One region of the Pseudomonas sp. GGS8 genome, then DNA from elsewhere that is predicted to be linked to it. Evidence: predicted binding sites of a transcription regulator. Region 1 holds the regulator's gene; the other holds the start of a gene.
The links. Region 1 encodes sigma-54, which starts transcription at its own class of promoters, with help from an activator protein. Its sites were predicted from a motif close to ANTGGCATNNANNTTGCTNT; they were not measured.
Positions count from the first base shown of each region.

Region 2: a site for sigma-54 is predicted at 3,694-3,713, ahead of glnA (glutamate--ammonia ligase). Genes of this name have one in related genera too.

Region 1 covers NZ_JALJWF010000001.1:2,943,100-2,949,208, reverse strand. The annotation lists gene J3D54_RS13230 (KpsF/GutQ family sugar-phosphate isomerase) at 1-843, shown strand, start outside; gene J3D54_RS13225 (HAD family hydrolase) at 843-1,367, shown strand; gene lptC (LPS export ABC transporter periplasmic protein LptC) at 1,375-1,947, shown strand; gene lptA (lipopolysaccharide transport periplasmic protein LptA) at 1,934-2,482, shown strand; gene lptB (LPS export ABC transporter ATP-binding protein) at 2,482-3,207, shown strand; gene J3D54_RS13205 (RNA polymerase factor sigma-54) at 3,393-4,886, shown strand; gene raiA (ribosome-associated translation inhibitor RaiA) at 4,961-5,269, shown strand; gene ptsN (PTS IIA-like nitrogen regulatory protein PtsN) at 5,282-5,746, shown strand; gene rapZ (RNase adapter RapZ) at 5,749-6,109, shown strand, end outside.
Region 2 covers NZ_JALJWF010000001.1:1,498,109-1,504,217, forward strand. The annotation lists gene typA (translational GTPase TypA) at 65-1,885, opposite strand; gene thiI (tRNA uracil 4-sulfurtransferase ThiI) at 2,025-3,479, opposite strand; gene glnA (glutamate--ammonia ligase) at 3,809-5,215, shown strand; gene J3D54_RS06540 (chorismate mutase) at 5,350-5,898, shown strand; gene J3D54_RS06545 (DUF4124 domain-containing protein) at 6,000-6,109, shown strand, end outside.

The DNA.
Region 1 (6,109 bases):
GGCCGCGTAGTCGTGGTCGGCATGGGCAAATCGGGGCATATCGGCAACAAGATTGCCGCCACCTTGGCCAGTACCGGCACCACGTCATTCTTCGTGCATCCAGCCGAAGCCAGCCACGGCGACATGGGCATGATCACGCGCGACGACATCATCCTGGCACTGTCGAACTCCGGCTCCACCAATGAAATCGTCACCCTGCTGCCACTGATCAAGCGCCTGGGCATCAAATTGATCAGCGTCACCGGCAATCCCGATTCAGCGCTGGCCAAGGCTGCCGAGGTCAACCTCAACGTTCACGTCGAGCACGAAGCCTGCCCGTTGAACCTGGCGCCAACCTCTTCGACCACCGCCGCCCTGGTGATGGGCGATGCCCTGGCGGTGGCGCTGCTGGAAGCCCGCGGTTTTACCGCTGAAGATTTCGCCTTTTCCCACCCCGGCGGCGCGCTTGGCCGACGCCTGCTGCTGAAAGTGGAAAACGTCATGCACGCCGGGCAAGAGCTGCCGCAGGTTCAGCGCGGCACCCTGCTCAAGGACGCATTGATGGAAATGACCCGCAAGGGCCTGGGCATGACCGTGGTTCTGGAAGCCGACGGCAAACTTGCCGGGATCTTCACCGACGGCGATCTGCGTCGCACCCTGGACCGCAGCATCGACATCCACAGCGTCACCATCGACCAGGTCATGACCGCCCACGGCAAGACCGCACGTGCCGAGATGCTTGCCGCCGAGGCGCTGAAAATCATGGAAGACCACAAGATCAACGCGCTGGTCGTGGTCGACAGCGAAGACCGTCCGGTCGGCGCCTTGAACATGCACGATTTGCTGCGCGCGGGAGTCATGTAATGAGCACGGATCTACTGCAACGCGGCAAACAGATCAAACTGGCGGTATTCGACGTCGACGGCGTGCTGACCGACGGGCGCCTGTATTTCCTCGAAGACGGCAGCGAATTCAAGACCTTCAATACCCTCGACGGTCAGGGCATCAAGATGTTGATGGCAGCCGGCGTGCAGACCGCTATCATCAGCGGCCGCAAGACTCCGGTGGTCGAACGGCGGGCGAAGAACCTCGGCATTCCACACCTGTACCAGGGTCGCGAAGACAAACTGGTGGTGCTCGACGAGCTCCTTGCCCAACTCAACCTAAGCTATGAACACGTGGCCTACCTCGGCGACGACCTGCCGGACCTGCCGGTGATTCGCCGCGTCGGCCTGGGCATGGCGGTGGCCAACGCCGCCAGTTTCGTGCGCGAACACGCCCACGGCATCACCCAGGCCCGTGGCGGCGAGGGTGCCGCGCGCGAATTCTGCGAATTGATCCTGCGCGCCCAGGGCCGCCTCGATGCGGCCAACGCCGCGTACCTGTGAGCCCAACATGCTGAGCAAAAAGATTCGCAACATCCTGATATTCGGTTGCATCGCGGCGCTATTCGCTGCGGTCGGCTACTGGAACATCAGCCCGGAACGCTTCCTCGACAAGCCAGTGGCGCAAGTCGATGAAGCCATGATCGACTATTACGCCACCAACGCCCACAGCGTGCAGTACCTGCCGGACGGCAAATTGCAGTACGAAATGACGTCCGACAAGGTCGAACACCTGAAAGCGACCGAAGTGACGTTGCTGTCCAATCCTGACCTGAACATGTTTCGCGGTACCGAGTTCCCCTGGCACGTCCAGAGCGAGCGCGGCGAAGTCAACCCGGACGGCACCCAGGTCGAGCTGATTGACTCGGTACGCATCACCCGTTTCGACGAAAAAAACCGTAAAACCCTGATTACCACCACCCGTATGACAGTGTTCCCGCAGCAGCAATATGCGCAGACCGATCAACCCGTTAGAATCGACGGCGCTGGCGGTGTATCGACAGGCAACGGAATGAAAGCGTACTTGAAAGAAAGCAGGATACACCTGCTATCGAACGTAAGAGGACAGTATGAGGCTCGTTAAAACTCTCCCTATTTTGCTCAGTCTGAGCGCAGCACTGGGAAGCGTGAGCGCCTGGGCTCTGCCGACCGATCAAGCGCAGCCTATCCGCATTCAGGCCGACGACGCCCAGCTGGACGACAAGAATGGCATTGCCACCTATAAAGGTGACGTGATCATCACCCAGGGCTCGATGATCGTTAAGGGCAACACCGTGACCATCACCCGCACGCCTGCAGGCGACATCGACGTGGTGACTTCGGTGGGCAACCTGGCCTACTTCGAGCAACTGCAGACCGCTGGTGACACCAAGCCCGTTCAGGGCTGGGGCGTGACCATCCAGTACCACGCAGCCCAAAACCGCGTAGTGCTGATCGACAAGGCAAAAGTTGTCGACAAGGACAATAACACCACCCAGGGCGAGAAAATCGTCTACGACACGGTCAAGAAGCTTGCGAGCGCCGGTCGCGCCACGGGCAACAAAGTCACCGAGACGCGTCCGCGCATCGACATGGTGATCCAGCCGAAAAAGAAAACCGACGAGCAAAAGGCCCAGTAATGGCAACTCTGAAAGCTCAGCATCTGGCCAAGAGCTACAAGAGCCGCCAGGTCGTGCGTGACGTCAGCTTGTCCATCGACAGCGGTCAGATCGTCGGCCTGCTTGGTCCCAACGGCGCCGGCAAGACCACCTGTTTCTACATGATCGTCGGTCTGGTGCAGGCCGATCAGGGCCGCGTACTGATCGATGACCTGGATGTCAGCCACCAGCCGATGCACGGTCGTGCGAAGGCCGGTATCGGCTATCTTCCACAAGAAGCGTCGATCTTCCGCAAGCTGTCGGTGACCGACAACATCATGGCCATCCTCGAGACCCGCAAGGAGCTCGACAAGGCAGGTCGCCGCAAAGAGCTGGAAAGCCTGCTGCAGGAATTTCACATCCACCACATCCGTGACAGCCTTGGCATGAGCCTGTCCGGTGGCGAACGCCGTCGCGTGGAAATTGCCCGGGCACTGGCCACCAACCCGAAATTCATCCTCCTCGACGAACCCTTCGCCGGCGTGGACCCGATCTCGGTGGGCGACATCAAGCAGATCATCCATCACCTCAAGGCCAAAGGCATTGGCGTGCTGATCACTGACCACAACGTCCGTGAAACCCTGGACATCTGCGAAACCGCCTACATCGTCAATGATGGCCAGCTGATCGCTGAAGGTGACTCTGCCACCATCCTGGCCAACGAACTGGTCAAGGAAGTGTATCTGGGCCACGAGTTCCGCCTGTAAGCGCTGAACTGCCTGGCCAGTCGCCTGAGCGCTCTTTTTCAATAAAAAATCAATAGTTTTTTATTGTTACAGCGCTCTAGGCAAACACTTCAGTTTCAGGCATATAATTTGCTTATGTTTGGCGCTTCGGCGCCCTGTAGTGGATGGCGCATGTGCGCCGGCGAATAAGGTGTTAAGCCCCTGCCATGAAACCATCGCTAGTCTTGAGAATGGGCCAGCAGCTGACGATGACACCGCAGCTGCAACAGGCCATCCGCCTGCTCCAATTGTCGACCCTGGACCTGCAACAGGAAATCCAGGAGGCCCTGGAGTCCAATCCGATGCTCGAACGCCAGGAAGAAGGCGACGACTTCGATAACGCCGACCCCTTGGCCGACAAAGCCGAACAGCAACCCAACGCCGACATTCAGGAACCCTCCTACCAGGAAACCGCTCCGACGGTGGATAACCTTGAGGAAGGCGACTGGAACGAACGCATTCCCAACGAATTGCCTGTCGATACCGCCTGGGAAGACGTCTACCAGACCAGTGCCAGCAGCCTGCCGAGCAATGATGACGACGAGTGGGATTTCACCACCCGTACTTCGGCCGGTGAAAGCCTGCAAAGCCATTTGCTCTGGCAACTGAACCTGGCACCGATGTCCGACACCGATCGCCTGATCGCCGTGACCCTGATCGACTGCATCAACAATCAGGGCTATCTGGACGAAACCCTCGAGGAAATCCTTGAGGCCTTCGATCCGGAACTGGACATCGAACTGGACGAAATCGAAGCCGTCCTGCATCGCATCCAGCAATTCGAGCCCGCCGGTATCGGCGCTCGCAACCTCGGTGAATGCCTGCTGCTGCAACTGCGCCAACTGCCCGCCAAGACCCCTTGGCTGGCCGAGGCCAAGCGCCTGGTCACCGACTACATCGACCTGCTCGGCAGCCGCGACTACAGCCAGCTGATGCGCCGCATGAAGCTCAAGGAAGATGAACTGCGCCAGGTGATCGAACTGGTCCAGAGCCTCAACCCGCGCCCGGGCTCGCAAATCGAGTCCACCGAAGCCGAATACGTTGTTCCCGACGTGATCGTGCGCAAGGACAACGAGCGCTGGCTGGTGGAGCTGAACCAGGAGTCGGTGCCACGCCTGCGGGTCAACGCCCAATACGCCGGCTTCGTACGCCGCGCCGATACCAGCGCTGATAACACCTTCATGCGTAATCAGCTGCAGGAAGCTCGCTGGTTCATCAAGAGCCTGCAAAGCCGCAACGAAACCCTTATGAAAGTGGCCACCCAGATCGTCGAGCATCAGCGCGGCTTCCTGGAGTACGGCGACGAGGCCATGAAGCCGTTGGTACTGCACGACATCGCTGAGGCGGTAGGCATGCATGAATCGACTATTTCACGGGTGACCACGCAGAAATTCATGCATACCCCACGGGGCATCTATGAACTGAAATACTTTTTTTCCAGCCACGTCAGCACCTCCGAAGGCGGTGAATGCTCGTCCACGGCGATCCGCGCGATCATCAAAAAACTGGTTGCCGCGGAAAATCAGAAAAAGCCGTTGAGTGACAGCAAGATCGCTGGTTTACTGGAGGCACAAGGCATTCAGGTGGCTCGCCGCACCGTCGCCAAGTACCGCGAATCCCTCGGGATCGCGCCTTCGAGCGAACGCAAGCGGTTGATGTAGAGCCACGCCACAGCGTTCCAGTGGTAGATCATCTGATCTACCGCTTTATGCACTGGCAACGAAGGAGAAGCTGTATGCAAGTCAACATCAGTGGACACCAACTGGAAGTGACCGAACCTCTTCGCACCTACATCGGCGAAAAACTCGAACGATTAGAGAGGCATTTCGACAAGATCACCAACGTGCAAGTCACGATGACGGTCGAGAAGCTCAAGCAGAAAATCGAAGCCACACTGCATATTCCCGGCAATGAAGTGGTCGCTAACGCGGAACATACCGATATGTACGCAGCGATCGACGCACTGACCGACAAGCTGGATAAACAACTCAAAAAGCATAAGGAAAAGACCCAGAGCCTCCTCCAGGGCGCGACCGGTCGTTAACACTCCCAACCCATGATCCGACTTGAAAGCATCCTGACCCCCGGCCGTTCCCTCGTGAACGTGCCGGGCGGCAGTAAAAAGAAAGCCCTCGAGCAAATTGCCAACCTTATCCATCGCGAAGTGCCGGGTCTGGCCATGCAGGATGTCTTCGAGAGTCTGGTCGCCCGTGAAAAACTCGGTTCCACCGGTTTTGGCAACGGTATCGCCATCCCCCACTGCCGCCTCAAGGGCTGTGAGTCGCCCATCAGCGCCTTGATGCACTTGGACGCACCCATCGATTTCGACGCCATCGACGGTGCCCCGGTTGACCTGCTGTTTGTCCTGCTGGTCCCGGAAGCCGCCACCGATGCGCACCTGGAGTTGCTGCGCCAGATCGCCAGCATGCTTGACCGCAAGGAAGTGCGCGAAAAACTGCGTAGCGCCCCGAGCAACGAAGCCTTGTATCAGGTTGTCCTGAACGAGCAAAACGGTCACTAATCATGCGCCTGATCATCGTCAGCGGCCGCTCCGGCTCAGGTAAAAGCACTGCCCTCGATGTTCTCGAGGACAACGGCTACTACTGCATCGACAACCTGCCTGCCGGCCTGTTGCCAGAACTGGCCGAACGCGCGCTGATTCATACCGAACTGGCACAACCGCTGGTGGCCGTGTCCATCGATGCACGCAACTTGCCGAGCCACCTGTCACGGTTTCCCGAATTGCTGGAAGAAGTCCGCAGCCGGCATATCCAGTGCGATGTGCTGTATCTGGACGCCGATGAAGAGACCCTGCTCAAACGTTTTTCGGAAACCCGCCGTCGTCACCCCCTGAGTAGCGCCAATCGCTCGCTGGCGGAGGCGA
Region 2 (6,109 bases), 1.4 Mb from region 1:
CCAGACAAACAAAAACGCCCCCGGCCTTTCGACCGGGGGCGTTTTTCATTCAGCCTGAGTTAACTCAGTTCTTGGCTTTCTTGGCAGCGCGGGTACGCTCGCCTTCGTCCAGGATCTTCTTACGCAGGCGGATCGACTTAGGTGTCACTTCACACAGCTCGTCGTCCTGGATGAATTCCAGGGCCTGTTCCAGGGTGAAGCGAACAGGTGGAACCAGGGCGATAGTTTCGTCTTTACCCGAAGCACGCATGTTGTCGAGCTTCTTGCCTTTGGTTGGGTTGACGCCCATGTCGTTGTCACGACTGTTCAGACCAACGATCTGACCGTTGTAGATCTCTTGACCGTGTTCAACGAACAGCTTGCCACGCGCCTGCAGGGTTTCCAGGGAGTAGGTCAGTGCCTTGCCGGTTTCTACCGATACCAGAACACCGTTCTGACGGCCGGACATGTCGCCGGACTTCATGGTGTCGTAGCGATCGAAGATCGAGGTCAAGATGCCAGCACCGTTGGTCAGGGTCAGGAACTGGTTACGGAAACCGATCAGACCGCGAGCAGGGATGTTGTATTCCAGACGAACACGGCCTTTGCCATCCGGCACCATGTTGGTCAGGTCGCCTTTACGCAGGCCCATCTCTTCCATGACCTTGCCCTGGGATTCTTCAGGGGTGTCGATGGTGACGTTTTCGAACGGTTCCTGCTTCACGCCGTCAACTTGACGGATGATCACTTCCGGACGACCAACGCCCATTTCGAAGCCTTCGCGACGCATGGTTTCGATCAGTACCGAGAGGTGCAGCTCACCACGGCCGGAAACCTTGAACTTGTCGGCCGAGTCGCCTTCTTCAACGCGCAGTGCAACGTTGTACAGCAGCTCTTTGTCCAGACGTTCCTTGATGTTACGGGAAGTCACGAACTTGCCTTCTTTACCGCAGAAAGGCGAGTCGTTTACCTGGAAGGTCATGGAAACGGTTGGCTCGTCGACAGTCAGAGGCTTCATCGCTTCGACCGCGTCCGGGTGGCACAGGGTGTCGGAGATGAACAGCGAGTCCATGCCGCTGATGCACACGATGTCGCCTGCGGCAGCTTCTTCAACGTCGATGCGGTGCAGACCGTGGTGACCCATCAGTTTCAGGATACGACCGTTACGCTTCTTGCCGTCGGCACCGATAGCCACGACTGGAGTGTTCGGCTTGACGCGACCACGAGCGATACGGCCAACACCGATAACACCCAGGAAGCTGTTGTAGTCCAGAGCGGAGATCTGCATCTGGAACGGACCTTCACGGTCAACAGCCGGCGCAGGTACGTTGTCGACGATCGACTGGTACAGCGGGGTCATGTCTTCAGCCATGTCGGTGTGGTCCAGACCGGCAATACCGTTCAGGGCCGAGGCGTAGACGACTTTGAAGTCCAGCTGTTCTTCGGTAGCACCCAGGTTGTCGAACAGGTCGAAGATCTGGTCCAGAACCCAGTCCGGACGCGCGCCTGGACGGTCAACCTTGTTGATGCACACGATTGGACGCAGGCCGGCTTCGAACGCCTTCTTGGTCACGAAACGGGTTTGCGGCATAGGGCCGTCTTGAGCGTCAACCAGCAGCAGAACGGAGTCGACCATCGACATTACGCGTTCAACTTCACCGCCGAAGTCGGCGTGGCCCGGGGTGTCCACGATGTTGATGTGGTAGCCGTTCCAGTTGATGGCGGTGTTTTTCGCCAGAATGGTAATACCGCGCTCTTTCTCCTGGTCGTTGGAGTCCATCACGCGCTCGTCGTTGAGCTCGTTGCGCTCCAGGGTGCCGGATTGACGCAAGAGTTTGTCTACCAGGGTGGTTTTACCATGGTCAACGTGAGCAATGATGGCGATGTTGCGTAGATTTTCGATCACTTGTGTATCTCGATCAGAGGATTCGGTGTGCTGACAAGTCTTGGCAGCGATTTACAGTAGAGTCAGGCCTTGCCGTTACAGCTTGACGGCAGAGTCGGGGGGCCGGTGACGCAGGCCACAGGCAAACAGCCCCGGGCTCTTAGCTCGGTCGATAAACGCGCACATTGGCATGCCCCTCACTGAGCAAATGGTGGGCATGCAGGCGACTCATCACGCCTTTGTCGCAATACAGCAGGTACTGGCGAGTAGGGTCCAGTTCCTTGAAACGAGCGTTCAGTGCATAAAACGGCATCGTTTGTACCTCAATGCCAGCAAGCTCCAGCGGGTCGTCTTCGGCGGCATCCGGGTGACGGATGTCGATGATGATCTGACCCGCCAGCGCTTCGCTGACTTCTTCAATCTGCAAGTCCTGGCCCAATTCGTCGATCACGCGATCGATCGGCACCAGCTTGGCGTTCTCGAGCGCACGCTCAAGCACCGCCATGTCGAATTCTTTCTCTTCATGCTCCACGCGCGGACGCTTGGCGTGGGTCTTGGGGTTCACCGAGATGACCCCACAGTATTCCGGCATGTGCTTGGCGAAGTCGGCGGTGCCGATTTCGTTGGCCAGGTCGATGATGTCCTGCTTGTGACTGGCAATCAGCGGACGCAAGACCAGCTTGTCGGTCACGCAGTCGATCACGGACAGGTTCGGCAGCGTCTGGCTCGACACCTGGGAAATCGCTTCGCCGGTGACCAGCGCTTCGATGTCCAGCCGATCGGCAATACGGGAAGCCGCGCGCAACATCATACGCTTCAAAACTACACCCATATGACTGTTATCGACTTTGCCGAGAATTTCTCCCAGGACTTCCTCGAACGGCACACTGACAAATAACACGCGTTGGGAGCTGCCGTACTTCTTCCAGATGAAGTGCGCGACTTCCATCACGCCCAGCTCGTGGGCACGTCCGCCCAGATTGAAGAAGCAGAAATGGCTCATCAGCCCGCGGCGCATGATCTGGTAGGCCGCAACAGTGGAATCGAAGCCGCCGGACATCAGCACCAGCGTCTGCTCCAGGGCACCCAGCGGATAACCACCGATGCTGTTGTGCTGGCTGTGGATCACGAACAACCGTTTGTCGCGAATTTCGATGCGAACTTCGATTTCAGGCTCTTTCAGCGAGATTCCGGCGGCGCCGCACTGACGACGCAGTTGGCTGCCGACGTATTTCTCCACGTCCATGGAGCTGAATTCGTGTTTGCCGGCACGCTTGCAGCGCACCGAAAAAATCTTCCCGGCCAGCGCATCGCCGAAGTGCAGCTTGCACTTCTCGACGATGTCATCGAAGTCGCCCAATGGGTACTCATCGACCTGCAGGAAATGCGCGATGCCCGGCATGCAGCTCAGGCGCTCGGTCATCTCCTTCAGGGCCTTCGGGTCACTAACGCGGGTTTCCAGCTCGAGATTGTCCCACACACCGTTCACCACCACGGCCGGGTCCAGATCGCGGAGCACGGTACGGATATTTTTGGCCAACTGGCGGATGAAACGCATCCGTACCGGGCGGCTCTTGATGGTGATCTCGGGGAAGACTTTTACGATTAGTTTCATGAAAACAGCGCGCGCAGGGCCAGCCGAAAAAGGGGGGCGCGGATTATAGCGGAAATTGCTCAAGGTTTAACCAGTTAATGTGCAGAAGGTTTTTCGCGCACCAAAACAGGTCATTTACGGAATTCGACGCTACATTACAGGGCGATATTTTGCAGTTTACGGCGCCGTGCACCTTTATAAGCGTGATATTGGGGCAAAAAACCCATGATGAGGCACTGGCATGCAATTTGCTCCCTTGTGAGGCAGGTTGCCATGGCAGAGTATTCGCGCCGGCATCACCCACATTTAAGGGCATCCATTACTAAGCCCGAAGCCACCCGGAGGACACTATGTCGAAGTCGGTTCAACTCATCAAAGATCATGACGTCAAGTGGATTGATCTGCGCTTCACGGACACCAAAGGCACTCAGCACCACGTGACCATGCCGGCTCGCGATGCGCTGGATGAAGCTTTCTTCGAAGAAGGCAAAATGTTCGACGGTTCCTCCATCGCTGGCTGGAAAGGCATCGAAGCTTCCGACATGATCCTGATGCCGGACGACACCACTGCCGTTCTCGACCCGTTCACCGAAGAGCCGACCCTGATCCTGGTTTGCGACGTGATCGAGCCTTCGACCATGCAAGGCTACGACCGTGACCCACGGGCGATCGCCAAGCGTGCCGAGGAATACCTGAAGTCGACCGGTATCGGTGACACCGTATTTGTGGGTCCGGAGCCTGAGTTCTTCATCTTCGACGAAGTGAAGTTCAAGTCCGACATCTCCGGTTCGATGTTCAAGATCTACTCCGAACAAGGTTCGTGGATGTCCGACCAGGACGTGGAAGGCGGCAACAAAGGCCACCGTCCAGGCGTCAAAGGCGGCTACTTCCCTGTTCCGCCGTTCGACCACGACCACGAAATCCGTACCTCCATGTGCAACGCCATGGAAGAAATGGGCCTGACCATTGAAGTTCACCACCACGAAGTGGCGACTGCCGGTCAGAACGAAATCGGCGTGAAGTTCAACACCCTGGTTGCCAAGGCTGACGAAGTTCAGACCCTGAAATACTGCGTACACAACGTAGCTGATGCCTACGGCCGCACCGCGACCTTCATGCCTAAGCCTCTGTACGGCGACAACGGTTCGGGTATGCACGTTCACCTGTCCATCGCCAAAGATGGCAAGAACACCTTCGCTGGCGAAGGCTATGCCGGCCTGTCCGACACCGCTCTGTACTTCATCGGCGGCATCATCAAGCACGGTAAGGCCCTGAACGGCTTCACCAACCCGTCGACCAACTCCTACAAGCGTCTGGTCCCAGGTTTCGAAGCTCCAGTGATGCTGGCCTACTCGGCTCGCAACCGTTCCGCTTCGATCCGTATTCCTTACGTGTCCAGCCCTCGCGCTCGCCGTATCGAAGCCCGCTTCCCGGATCCAGCAGCTAACCCGTACCTGGGCTTCGCTGCACTGTTGATGGCTGGCCTGGACGGCATCCAGAACAAGATCCACCCTGGCGACGCAGCTGATAAAAACCTGTACGACCTGCCGCCTGAAGAGGCGAAAGAGATCCCACAAGTTTGCGGCAGCCTGAAAGAAGCCCTGGAAGAGCTGGACAAAGGTCGTGCGTTCCTGACCAAAGGCGGCGTTTTCAGCGACGACTTCATCGACGCTTACATCGCTCTGAAAAGCGAAGAAGAAATCAAGGTTCGCACCTTCGTACACCCACTGGAATATGAGCTGTACTACAGCTGCTGATCCGGTAGCGCCGCGACACGCGGCGTGACAAAAGAGAGGCCTCCTTCGGGAGGCCTTTTTTGTGGGCGAACGTCTGTCATCGGATGCCCGGTTGCGTGCATCATGGCCTTCATCCGATAAAGCCGAGACCTTCCATGCGCCTATGCTCATCCCTTGCCTTGCTTACTGCCCTGCTGGCTAACAGCGCTTTCGCCAGCCCGGCCCCTGCCGCCCTCGCCCCACTGCTGGGCACCATCGAGGAGCGCCTGGCGATTGCCGATCAAGTCGCGCTGAGCAAATGGGACAGCGGCAAACCCGTCGAAGATCGTCAGCGCGAACGTGAGGTAATTGCGGGTGCTGTCGCCTTGGCTCCTGACTATAAATTGAGCAACGAAGCCGTCGAACAGTTTTTCTCGGCGCAAATCGAGGCCAACAAACTGGTGCAATACGCGCATTTGTCTGACTGGCATGCGCAAGGCAAGGCTCCCAACGACCCTCGCCCGGATCTCGTCGGGCAGATTCGCCCGCATCTTGATCAGTTACAAAAACGCCTGCTGCAACAACTGGCCGATTTCAGCCCTTATCGCAACGACCCGCAGTGCCCGTCCTGGCTGGCCAAGGCCAATAAATCCGGCACCCAAGTGTCGCTGCGCGAGCTAGCCCGGGTACGCGCCACTGCCGAGTTGTGCAGCGCCAGCCGTTGAGCCTGCCTGCCGACAGGCGCTGATGTGCTCTATGCTCAGCGCTGAGTCGCCACGAACGGAACAGGGCTGGACACTTGCCCAACGGCCAATGGAAGCCTGCAATGCGCTCATTGTTGTTATGCCTGCTCACACTGATCGCCCTGCCCGCCGCCGCGCAGATCTACAAGTACACCGACGCCAACGGCAACACGGCCTACAGCAATCAACCGCC